Regions from separate parts of the Streptomyces sp. HUAS MS02 genome, predicted to be linked through region 1. Evidence: riboswitches for the same ligand, from Rfam matches in the RefSeq annotation. Region 1 holds a riboswitch; the other holds the start of a gene.

The links. A riboswitch is a leader RNA that binds a small molecule or an ion and turns the genes downstream of it on or off. The one in region 1 is predicted to bind glycine.
Region 2: another riboswitch for glycine. It lies ahead of gcvP (aminomethyl-transferring glycine dehydrogenase); the one in region 1 lies ahead of gcvT (glycine cleavage system aminomethyltransferase GcvT).

The regions. Positions count from the first base shown of each region.
Region 1 covers NZ_CM146747.1:2,819,465-2,825,469, reverse strand. Annotated here, with positions in the region: gene gcvT (glycine cleavage system aminomethyltransferase GcvT) at 1-1,082, opposite strand, end outside; glycine riboswitch at 1,250-1,348, opposite strand; gene ACZ9QC_RS11890 (AAA family ATPase) at 1,568-2,239, shown strand; gene ACZ9QC_RS11885 (enhanced serine sensitivity protein SseB) at 2,314-3,090, shown strand; gene ACZ9QC_RS11880 (enhanced serine sensitivity protein SseB C-terminal domain-containing protein) at 3,295-4,050, shown strand; gene ACZ9QC_RS11875 (ABC transporter permease) at 4,628-5,626, shown strand; gene ACZ9QC_RS11870 (ABC transporter substrate-binding protein) at 5,684-6,005, shown strand, end outside.
Region 2 covers NZ_CM146747.1:8,236,981-8,242,985, reverse strand. Annotated here, with positions in the region: gene ACZ9QC_RS35605 (hypothetical protein) at 1-355, shown strand, start outside; gene ACZ9QC_RS35600 (DUF5999 family protein) at 765-965, shown strand; gene gcvP (aminomethyl-transferring glycine dehydrogenase) at 1,082-3,967, opposite strand; glycine riboswitch at 4,140-4,236, opposite strand; gene ACZ9QC_RS35590 (PRC-barrel domain-containing protein) at 4,361-4,729, shown strand; gene ACZ9QC_RS35585 (DNA polymerase IV) at 4,879-6,005, opposite strand, start outside.

The DNA.
Region 1 (6,005 bases):
TCGTGGCTGCCCCGGATGTCCACGCCCACACCGGCCGTGCCCGGCGCGGAGTGCGCGGCGTCGACGTACGCCATCGCGATCGGCTTGCCCAGCGTGGGGGAGGGGGCGCCGGAGGTGACCTCGCCGATCACCTGGCCGTCGGCGACGACCTGGTACCCGGCGCGCGGCACCCGGCGACCCTCGGCGACCAGCCCGACGAGGACGCGGGGCGGGGCGGAGGCGGCGCGCTCGGCGGCCTCGGTCAGGGCCGCGCGCCCGACGAAGTCGCCCTCCTTCTCGAACTTCACGACCCGCCCGAGCCCGGCGTCGAAGGGCGTCAGCGCGGTCGACAGCTCATGCCCGTACAGCGGCATGCCCGCCTCCAGCCGGAGCGTGTCCCGGCAGGACAGCCCGCACGGCACCAGGCCGACGCCCTCGCCCGCCTTCGTCAGCGCCTGCCACAGCTCGACCGCGTGCTCCGGCTTCACGAACAGCTCGAAGCCGTCCTCGCCGGTGTAGCCGGTGCGGGCGATCAGCGCGGGCACCCCGGCGACCGTGCCCGGCAGCCCCGCGTAGTACTTCAGGCCGTCGAGGTCGGCGTCGGTGAGGGAGGCCAGGATCCCGGGCGACTCGGGGCCCTGCACGGCCAGCAGCGCGTAGGCGTCCCGGTCGTCGCGCACCTCGGCGTCGAAGCCGGCGGAACGCTCCACGAGCGCGTCCAGCACCACCTGGGCGTTGGAGGCGTTCGCCACGACCAGGTACTCGGTCTCACCCAGCCGGTAGACGATCAGGTCGTCGAGGATGCCGCCGTCCGCACGGCAGATCATGGTGTAGCGGGCGCGGCCGACGCCGACGCTGCCGATGTTGCCCACGAGGGCGTGGTTCAGGAACGCCGCGGCCTGCGCTCCGGTCACCGTGATCTCGCCCATGTGGGAGAGGTCGAAGAGGCCGGCCTTCGTGCGGACGGCGATGTGCTCGTCCCGCTCGGAGCCGTAGCGCAGGGGCATGTCCCAGCCCGCGAAGTCGGTCATCGTCGCGCCGAGCGAGCGGTGCAGGGCGTCGAGCGCGGTACGGCGCGGTTCAGTGGTGGAGCTGCTGCTCATCGGATTCTGCTCCCAGTGCAAGACAGGCGACAGGCGAGGGAAAGTCCTCCCCATCTGTCATCGGAACCTGAGAGGTTCACCACGACCGTACGTACCGGTGGTCGTGACTTGCACCGTGGGTGGAGCCGGCCCCCCAAGGAGAGGGACGGCCCGCTTTTCAGATGTGCCTCGCCCGCGCGGTATCTGGGCCTGAGAGATTCAAGGGAGGTACTTGCTCCTTCGGCGCCCCAGCGATGGACTGCTGGGAGCTCTCCCGCGCGGATTCAAGCGGCCGGTATGCAGTTGGCGCGGACATCATTGCACGCATCGACGCGGGGCGGCAGGGGGACCTTCGAGAGGTGGGGGAAGACGTCGGCGGAGCCGGACACAGCGGTCCGTAGCACTCTTGTGGCCATACGAGGACTGAATGAGGAGGGATCGGGCATTACCTTTTCTTTACGGTCTGTGGGGATGGGACCTCCATGCCCCTGGGGAGGACGATCACGGTGAACAGGACCAGGGCGTACGCGACGACGTCGGGTGTCGCTATGCCCAAGCAGCCCGTCGCGCCGGCCGGTGCGGTGTGCGGCCCGTTCCCGAGGGCGGTCGTCCGCGACCTCCGGGGGCGGTCCGGGCGCAGTCCCCACGAGCTGTCCTTCGGGCCGGACGACCTGGTGGTCGTCACCGGGCTCCCCGGCAGCGGCAAGTCGACCCTGATGCGGCGGGCCGTGCCCGGCACCCGCATCGATTCCCAGGACACGCGCGACCGCTTCGACGCCCGCTTCGCCCGCCGGCTGCCGTACGCCGTCTACCGCCCCTTCGTGCGCCTCGCGCACTACGCCGGGCTGCGACGCGCCCTCCGCTCGGGGGAGGGCGTGGTCGTGCACGACTGCGGGGCGCAGGCGTGGGTGCGCAACTGGCTCGCGCGCGAGGCCCGCCGCCGGGGCGGCACGCTGCACCTGCTGTTGCTCGACGTCACTCCCGGCGAGGCCCGGGACGGGCAGCGGGAGCGGGGCCGGGGCGTCTCCCGGTATGCGTTCGCCCGGCACCGGGGGGCGATGACCCGGCTGCTGCGGGCGGTGGAGAAGGGAAGGCTGCCCAAGGGGTGCGGAGCGGCCGTCCTCATCGACCGGGCCGCCGCCGATGTCCTGAAGCGGATCGACTTCCCGCGCTCCTGAGGGGCGCGCCCCCGCCCCGGGAGCAATTAAGGTGCAGGGACAACAGCATCACGGAGCAAAGCGGTAGGCAGCAGATGGACTTCCCGGCGGACTTTCCGGCACAGGCGTATCCCCATGGGCACGGCGGATGGCCCGGCAACGAGCTGGAGGAGGTGCTGTCCGCCTCGCTCGGGGTGCCCCAGGCCGGGGCGCGGATCGTGGAGGTGTTGGCCCGCAGCTTCGTATGGGTGCCGCTGCCGGAGGGCGGCGGCCCGCAGAGCGGTCAGCTCGACCTGCCGACCATGGAGTTCGACGGGCAGGCGTACGTGCCGGTCTTCAGCTCCGAGGAGCAGTTCCGGCAGGTCGTCGGCAACCACATGTCGTACACGATCGCCCCGGCCGTCGAGTTCGCGCGGGGTCTGCCCCCGCAGGTCGGGCTCGCCCTCAACCCCGACGGTGTCGTGGGCATCCCGCTGCCGCCGCCCGCCGTGGCCGAGCTGTGCCGGGCCGGCCGGACCCCGCTGGACGGATCGGCGAGCGGTGCGCGGGTCCGCCTCTTCGAACCGGACTGGCAGGACGACCCGGTGGACTTCCTGGCCGCGGCCTCCGCCGAGTTCGCCGGCACCGGAGTCGTCCTCTCCGCCCGCCGCTGCCTCGCCACCATCGAGACCGCCGATCCCGTGATGTTCATCGGTGTCGAACTGGTTTCCTGGGAGGCGGACCGCTCCCTTCCCCTCGCCGCCCTCGGCCGGGTCCTCGCCAAGGCCCCCGTCTCCTGGCCGGTCAACATGGTCTTCCTGGACGTGGCCCAGGACCCGGTGGGCGACTGGCTCCGCGAAAAGGTACGGCCCTTCTATCAGCAGGGGTACTGACCCGCGCCTCATTGGGGCCCGGGGCTGTGTCCCCATGCGGCTCCGCCGCGTGGGCGCGATCAACCCCGCACGACCCGCGGTCCGCAGGTCACCGCAACCCCGAGCCCTGATCGGCTCGACCGGCGAACCACCTAAGCTGTTCCCAAAACCAAGGTCCAACACCGAAGGGCGGCCAACGTGAGCGGCAGCGGCAACGTCGAGCACATGCTGCGCCAGGTGACGCCGGGGCGTTACGACGCCTACGAGGCACTGCTGCGTGCCCTCGCCACCCCGCCCTCCGGCCAGATCTGGATGCTGCTCTGGCACGGCCAGGCGGGCTCCCCGGACGCCCAGTACGGGAACATGGAGGTCGACGGGTTCAACTACGCCCCGTGCGTGACCTCCGCCCAGGAGCTCTCCGCCAGTGGCTGGAACCGCAGTTACGAGGTGGTCGACGGCCTCGACGTGGCCCGCACCCTCTACCCCGACCACTACGGCCTCTGGCTCAACCCGCACGCGCCGGGCGGCGGCGTCGGCATCCCCTGGCTCGACCTGCGCCGGATCGCGACCGGCCTGGAGCGGCAGCCCGCCGGCCCCCTCAGACTGTCCGAACCGGCCATCGAGATCCCGCAGTTCTACGCCCTGCTGACACAGAACGCCCACCGCACGCCCGCTGTGCGCTCGCTGCGCCGCGCCTGGGTGCAGCCCGCGCTCGGCGCGCCGTACCTGGCCATCGGCCTCGACGTGTACGACACCTCGCCGCCGGCCGTCGACTCGGTGCGGGCGATGATGCAGCAGTCCATCGGCGCGGTCCCGGACGGTCTGCCCGTCTCCACCGTCGCCATGTCCGACGAGTACGACCCGGTCGCCATGTGGCTGCGCGCGGGCGCCCGCCCCTTCTACGACCGCGAGGCCCACGCCGCGGCCCCCGCCCAGGCCCCGGCCGCCGGATACGGCTACCCGGGCCCGCCGTCGTACTGACGCCGTCGGGCCTCCGCCGGGAGTGAGTGCTCTTCGCTCACGCACCCTTTCCCACAGGTGCGCTCTTCTTGTGTTCACCGCGCCCGTCGGCGCCCCGACCGCCCTCACGGCTCGGGCGTGCAGGGCCCGCCGGGGGCATCGCTCGGAAACTTTGACCGCATCCGCGAAGCACCCACGAGTTTGCACAGGTGAAGGTCGGGGCGGTTTGTCGGGGTCCGGCCTACGCCCGGGGTGACGCGGATGCGCTCTCCGGTCTGTGAGACGCGATCTTCTCCTTGACCCACTCTTCGCGCGTAGAGGGCTGCGGATGGTCGTTGATTCCGATGATTCACCCCGTATGCCCGGACTGTCTCCCGTCCGGGGGGCGCTACCCGGTGTTCGGATAACGGAATCCCCGGCGCCGCATCACGGTTGTGCATACTTTCCCCGCCAGATCTGGCGGGTGATCGCGGCGACGTTGAAGACTCCCCCAGTCAGATGCGGGATCGATGGATCCCGTGATCGATGGAAAGTCGACAAAGCCGTAATCCGCGGCGGGTGTAGGCCGGTTACCACCGGCGAGGAGGGTCGGGTCACTGTGACCGCACCGATCGAGACCACTGGGGCGCAGACCGACGCTCAGCCCGAAGCCGTGCTGGAAGGTGTCGAGGCCGAGAAGATCGAGGGCCGTTCCCTCGGTCAGATCGCCTGGACCCGCTTCAAGCGCGACAAGGTGGCGGTCGCCGGCGGCATCATCGTCGTCCTGCTGATCCTGATCGCGGCCCTTTCCCGGCCGTTGCAGTCGATGCTGGGGCTCGACCCCAACGCGTTCAACCAGGACTTGATCGACCCCAACACCTCCCTCCCCAAGGGCGATTTCGGCGGGATGAGTTGGGACCACCCGCTCGGCGTCGAGCCGAAGTTCGGCCGCGACATCCTCGCCCGCATCCTGGAGGGCTCCTGGGTCTCCCTGGTGGTGGCCTTCGGCGCGACGCTCCTGTCGAACGCCATCGGAGTGGTGCTAGGACTGGTCGCCGGCTACTACGGCGGCCGGGTCGACACGATCGTGAGCCGGCTGATGGACACCTTCCTGGCGTTCCCGCTGCTGCTGTTCGCCATCGCCATCTCCGCGACGCTCCAGGGCGGCGCCTTCGGCCTCGAAGGACTGCCGCTGCACATCTCGGTGCTGATCTTCGTCATCGGTTTCTTCAACTGGCCGTACATGGGGCGCATCGTGCGCGGTCAGACCCTGGCGCTGCGCGAGCGGGAGTTCATCGACGCCTCGCGCGGGATGGGAGCGGGCGGCCCGTACGTCCTGTTCAAGGAACTGCTGCCCAACCTCGTCGCGCCGATCATCGTCTACTCGACCCTGCTGATCCCGACCAACATCATCTTCGAGGCGTCGCTCAGCTTCCTCGGGGTCGGGATCCAGCCGCCGCAGGCGTCCTGGGGCGGCATGCTCAACCAGGCGGTCGACTTCTTCGAGGTCGACCCGCAATACATGATCGTTCCCGGCCTCGCGATCTTCATCACGGTGCTGGCCTTCAACCTTCTCGGTGACGGCCTCCGGGACGCCCTCGACCCCCGCAGCCGCTGACGTCTGCGGTCTGTCGTCCCACACAACTGTCCAACTACGAAGGGGAAACCGACCATCATGAGAAGGTCAGCAATGGCCGCGGTCGCGGTTGCGAGCGCCGCCGGACTGCTTCTGTCCGCCTGCAGCAAGGCGGATGACGGCACGGACGACGCCCCCAAGGGCGCCGGCGCCAACGCCGCGACCAAGGGTGTCGTCAACGAGTCCACCCAAAAGGGCGGCACGGTCACGTACGCCAGCTCCGACGCCCCCGAGTCCCTGGACCCGGGCAACATGTACTACGCGTACGGCTTCAACTTCAGCCGCCTCTACGCGCGTCCGTTGATGACGTTCAAGCCCGGCGCGGGCGACGCGGGCAACGAGCTGGTCCCGGACCTCGCGG
Region 2 (6,005 bases), 5.4 Mb from region 1:
CGCCGTGGCCGCCGCCGAGACCCGGCTGACCCCGGACGGCTGGGTGTTCTCGCACTTCTTCGAGGGCCCGTACATCACCTCCACCGAGCGCGCCCTGCGCCAGGCCGAGGTCATGCAGCTGCCCTACCAGCCGCGCCTGCTGTCCGTGCCCGAGCTGTACATGCTCACGCTGTGGCTGCACACCGACCCCACCACCGACGGCACCTCCGGCCATCCGGCCACGGACGACCTGCTGGTCCCCCTGGCGCCGGCACCGCCCGGTATCGCCGCCCACCGCCCGCACCGGGCCGCCGATCTCCTCCCGGTGCTGACCACCCGGCTCACGCCCGCACCGCTGCTGGGGTCACCCGCCTGAACCAAGGCCGGCTCGTCTCTTCGCACCCCTCGCGCCCCGCTGCCGATTTCCCGGCGGCGGGGCGCTCGTTTTCCCTCTGCACCTCACCGAGAATGCGCGCTCTTTCGGGCGGCAATACGCTCGTACGAGCTATTCGCTCGCTATCCCGACCACCGGACTAGCCCCATCCGACCATGGCGAACCACCCGAAGGGACAGGGGGGCGGGGATGAACCGTCCGCGCGAGGGATGCGTCATCAACCTGTGAAGAAGCCGTGCTGCGAAATGCCTGCGGATTGACGCCCGTGGGGCAACACTGGGACCGGACCGATTTATCACAACGGGGGGCGGCCATGAACGAGGCTTCAAGCCGCGGGTCGGACAAACCAGCCGACTCAGACCACACGACAAGCCGAAAGATCCCAACAACCATGTGCCAGCACCAGCCACTGTGCCCGACAGCCGAATCCGCCGACCGAGAGGGCGCCCGACTCGTGGCGCACCACCCTGAGCAGGGATGGAGCCTGCTCTGCAACGGCGTTCTGCTCTTCGAGGACACCGGTGAGCTCCTGCCGGACGGCCAGATCATCGCACCACACCGCCCGATGGGCACCGTGGTGACAGCCGCCTGAGCCGCACAGACGTGCGCACAGGGTGAACGTCCCCGCACAGGACGTCCGCCCGACAGAAGAGGGGCCGGCCGGAGAGCACACTCTCCGAACCGGCCCCGACGCGTATCAGCGGGCGACTACTCCGCGTAAGCGTCCAACGGCGGGCAGGAGCAGACGAGGTTCCGGTCGCCGAAGGCCTGGTCGATCCGGCGCACCGGCGGCCAGTACTTGTCGGCGGGCGAGACCCCGTCCGGGAAGACCGCCTCCGCACGGGTGTAGGCGTGCTCCCACTCCCCGCCGAGCGCGGCCGCGGTGTGCGGCGCGTTGCGCAACGGGTTGTCGTCCGCCGGCCACTCGCCCGAGGCGACCTTCTCGATCTCGCCCCGAATGGCGATCATCGCGTCGCAGAACCGGTCCAGCTCACCGAGGTCCTCCGACTCGGTCGGCTCGATCATCAGCGTCCCGGCCACCGGGAACGACATCGTCGGCGCGTGGAAGCCGTAGTCGATCAGCCGCTTGGCGATGTCGTCGACGCTCACCCCGGTCGCCTTGGCCAGCGGCCGCAGGTCGACGATGCACTCGTGCGCCACGAGCCCGCCGGGACCGGTGTAGAGCACCGGGTAGTGCGGCTCCAGCCGCTTGGCGATGTAGTTGGCGCTGAGCACCGCCACCTGGGTGGCCCGCTTGAGCCCCTCGCCGCCCATGAGCCGGACGTACGCCCACGAGATGGGCAGGATGCCCGCCGAGCCCCACGGCGCCGCCGAGATCGGGCCCACGCCCGTCTCCGGACCGGCCGCGGGCTGCAACGGGTGGTTGGGCAGGAACGGCGCCAGGTGCTCGCGCACGGCCACCGGCCCGACACCCGGACCGCCGCCGCCGTGCGGGATGCAGAAGGTCTTGTGCAGGTTCAGGTGCGAGACGTCGCCGCCGAAGTGTCCCGGCTTGGCGAGCCCCACCAGCGCGTTGAGGTTGGCCCCGTCGACGTAGACCTGACCACCGGCGTCGTGCACCTGCGCGCAGATGTCGGCCACGTGCTCCTCGAACACACCGTGCGTGGACGGGTACGTGATCATCAGCACGGACAGCTCGTCACGGTACTGCTCGATCTTCGCCCGCAGGTCCTCGACGTCGATCTCGCCGTCCTCGGCGGTCTTCACGACGACGACCTTCATGCCGGCCATCACGGCGCTCGCCGCGTTGGTGCCGTGCGCGGAGGACGGGATGAGACACACGGTCCGCTGGGCGTCGCCGTTGGCCCGGTGGTACCCGCGTACGGCCAGCAGCCCGGCCAGCTCGCCCTGCGAGCCCGCGTTCGGCTGCAGCGACACCTTGTCGTACCCGGTGGCCTCCGCCAGGCGCTCCTCCAGCTCACGGATGAGCGTGAGGTACCCCTGCGCCTGCCCGGCGGGCGCGAACGGGTGCAGCTGCCCGAACTCCGGCCAGGTCACCGGCTCCATCTCGGTGGTCGCGTTGAGCTTCATCGTGCAGGAGCCGAGCGGGATCATGCCCCGGTCCAGCGCGTAGTCCCGGTCGGCGAGCCGGCGCAGATAGCGCAGCATCGCGGTCTCGGAGCGGTACTCGTGGAACACCGGGTGCGTGAGGTAGTCGTCCGACCGCAGCAGCGCCTCGGGCAGCGTGTCCTCGGCCGCGGCGTCCAGGGCCTCGACATCCCCCTCGACCCCGAACGCGGTCCACACGGCGCCCAGCTGCGCCCGGGTGGTGGTCTCGTCGCAGGAGATCGACACCAGGTCCGCGTCCACCGGGTGCAGGTTCACGCCATGTTCCCGCGCGGCGGCCACGACCTCACCGGCCCTCCCCGGCACCCGCACGGTGAGCGTGTCGAAGTACGCGCCGTGCACGACCTCGATCCCACCCGCGGCGAGCCCCGCGGCGAGCACGGTGGCGTACCTGTGCGTACGCCGGGCGATGGTCCGCAGCCCCTCCGGCCCGTGGTAGACGGCGTACATCCCGGCCATCACGGCGAGCAGCACCTGAGCCGTACAGATGTTGCTGGTCGCCTTCTCCCGGCGGATGTGCTGCTCCCGCGTCTGCAGGGCGAGTCGGTACGCCTTGTGCCCGTCCGCGTCCACGGAGACGCCCACGAGCCGCCCGGGCAGGCTGCGCGCGAACTTCTCCTGTACGGCCATGTAGCCCGCGTGCGGACCGCCGAAGCCCATCGGCACACCGAACCGCTGCGTCGTGCCCACCGCGATGTCGGCACCCAGCTCACCGGGCGACGCCAGCAGCGTGAGGGCGAGCAGGTCGGCGGCGACGGTGACCAGCGCGCCGAGCTGATGCGCCTGCTCGACGACCGGCTTCAGATCGCGTACGGCACCGGAGGCGCCGGGGTACTGCAGCAGCACCCCGTTGATCTCCCGCTCGGCGATGTCGGCCGGGATCCCCTCGCTCAGGTCCGCCACGACGACCTCGACCCCGGTCGGTTCGGCACGGGTCTGGATCACGGCGATCGTCTGCGGCAGAGCGTCCGCGTCGACGAGGAAGAGCCCCTTCTTGTTCTTCCCCATGCGCCGCGACAGCGCCATCGCCTCGGCGGCGGCGGTGCCCTCGTCGAGCAGGGAGGCCCCGGAGGTGGGCAGTCCGGTCAGTTCGGCGACGACCGTCTGGAAATTGAGCAGCGCCTCCAGCCGCCCCTGGGAGATCTCGGGCTGATACGGCGTGTAGGCGGTGTACCAGGCCGGGTTCTCCATGACGTTGCGCAGGATGACGGGCGGCGTGAAGGTCCCGTAGTACCCGAGCCCGATCATCGACCCGAGCACCTGGTTGCGGTCCGCCAGCGAACGCAGCTCCGCCAGTACCTCGGCCTCGGTGCGGGCGCCCGGCAGATCGAGCGCCTCGGCGTTCTTGATCACATCGGGCACCGCGGCGGCCGTCAGCTCGTCGAGCGAGCCGTACCCGACGTGCGCGAGCATCTTGGCCCGGGCCTCGACGTCCGGGCCGATGTGGCGCCGCTCGAAGGGGATTCCCTGTTCGAGCTCGGAGAGCGGAATGCGATGGGCGGTCATTACGGAGGCCTCCTGGTCTGACACGACCTTCGAGGGGCACCACGGCACGGGTGCCCGAACGGCCTCCCCCTCTGTCATCTCAACCTGAGAGCTTCACCGGTCCTGGTTCGGACCGGCTTTCACCGTCGGTGAGAGCGGGAGCCGTGACACCCGCTCTGCTTTCCAGAGTGACCTCGTCCGTGCGGTACGTGAGCCTGAGAGATTCCGGGGAGGATTTGCTCCTTCGGCGCCTCCGGATGGTGTCCGGAGGACTCTCCCGCACGGGGTCAACAGCCGCTGCCAGCGTATCAGCGCGGTCAACGCACTCACCTTCGAGTGGCCGCCGCCCCCGATGTGCCTTTTCGTAGTCATGAGACACGATGTGCGACCGTTGTGCGACCACTTGGAGGGCCCGTGCAGACCGACATCGATCCGCGCAACCTGATCGGCCGCAAGGCGTTCGACCGCAGGGGCAGCAAGATCGGCACCGTGGACGAGGTCTACCTCGACGACGCCACCGGCATCCCCGAGTGGGCCGCCATACGCATGGGCTTCTTCGGTCGCGACGCCTTCGTCCCCCTGGAGCCCAGCGAACTGGTCGAGGGCACTCTCCGCGTTCCCTTCGAGCGCTCCCTCATCAAGGACGCCCCCGACTTCGGCGTGGGCCGCCACCTCTCCCCGGAACAGGAACTCCAGCTCTACCACCACTACGGCCTGGACACGGCCCCACCCCCACCCCTGGACCACGATTTCGGCAACACGGCAGGCAAGGACGACACCTGACCGCCCCTTCCCGAGCCCACCCTCCACCGAGCCAACCGCCCGCCCGGCCCTCCCGCGAGCCGGCGACCCGCTCAGTCCCGGCCTGCCCCTGATCCCCACCGCGACGGCGCTCAGCCCTGACAGCGCGGCCCGGCGGTACCCAGCCGTGGTCAGCCCCGCACCCCGCCCGGCACCAAGGGCAACGGCTCAGCCGGTTCCAGCTCCGGATCGTCGGTCCGGAACGTCCGCACACGCCCGGGCTCCACGTCGTCCGGCGTCTCGAACCGCACGGTCACCCGCCCCAGCCCACTCCCCTGCACCCACCCGTGCCCGTACTCGGCATGCCGCACGTCATGCCCGGCCCTCCACTGCCGCTCCCCACCCGCACGCTCCTCGACAGCGGGCGCATCCACAGCGACCCCGGCGGCCCCGGCGTCGTCCTCGGCAGCACCCACCTCACCGGCCGCCTGCGCGAACAGGTCCTCCTGCGTGTAGTCGGCGAGACCGCTGACGCCCACCCCCAGCAGTCGCACACCGCCCGTCGTGTCCACGGCCTCCAGCAGGCGCCCCGCAGCCTCCCGCACCACCGTGGGGTCGTCCGTCGGCCCCCGCAACGTCTCGGACCGGGTCAGCGTCGAGAAGTCGTACCGCCGAACCTTCAGCACGATCGTCCGCCCCGACAGCCCGGCCCCCCGCAACCTCCGCACACACCGGTCCGCGAGCCGCTGCACCTCCATCCGCACCCGCACCCGGTCGTGGATGTCGACGTCGTACGTGTCCTCCACCGAGACCGACTTGGTGTCCCGCTCGGCCACGACCGCGCGGTCGTCCCGCGCCAGCGCCATCGCGTACAGCCCGTGCCCGTGCGCCTTCCCCAGCAGCCGGACGACCTCGTCCTCCCCGGCCTCCACGATCTCCTCGACCGTGGTGATCCCGGCCCGCCGCAGATGGTCCCCGGTCGCCGGCCCCACACCCGGCAGGATCCGTACGGACATCGGCCCCAACAACGCCCGCTCGGTCCCGGGCTCGATCAGCACCAGCCCGTCCGGCTTGGCCTGCTCGGAGGCGATCTTCGCGAGCATCTTGGAGGCCGCGAGCCCCACCGAGCCGGTGAGCGCGGTCACCGCCCGTATGTCCGCCCGCAACCGCACCCCCACCAGCCGCGCGGACTCCTCGTCCCAAGCCGCTCCCCCGGCCTCCAGGTCCACGAACGCCTCGTCCAGACTCAACGGCTCCACCAGCGGAGACAGATCCCGCAACAGCCCCATGACCTGATCGCTGATCGCCCGGTAGAACG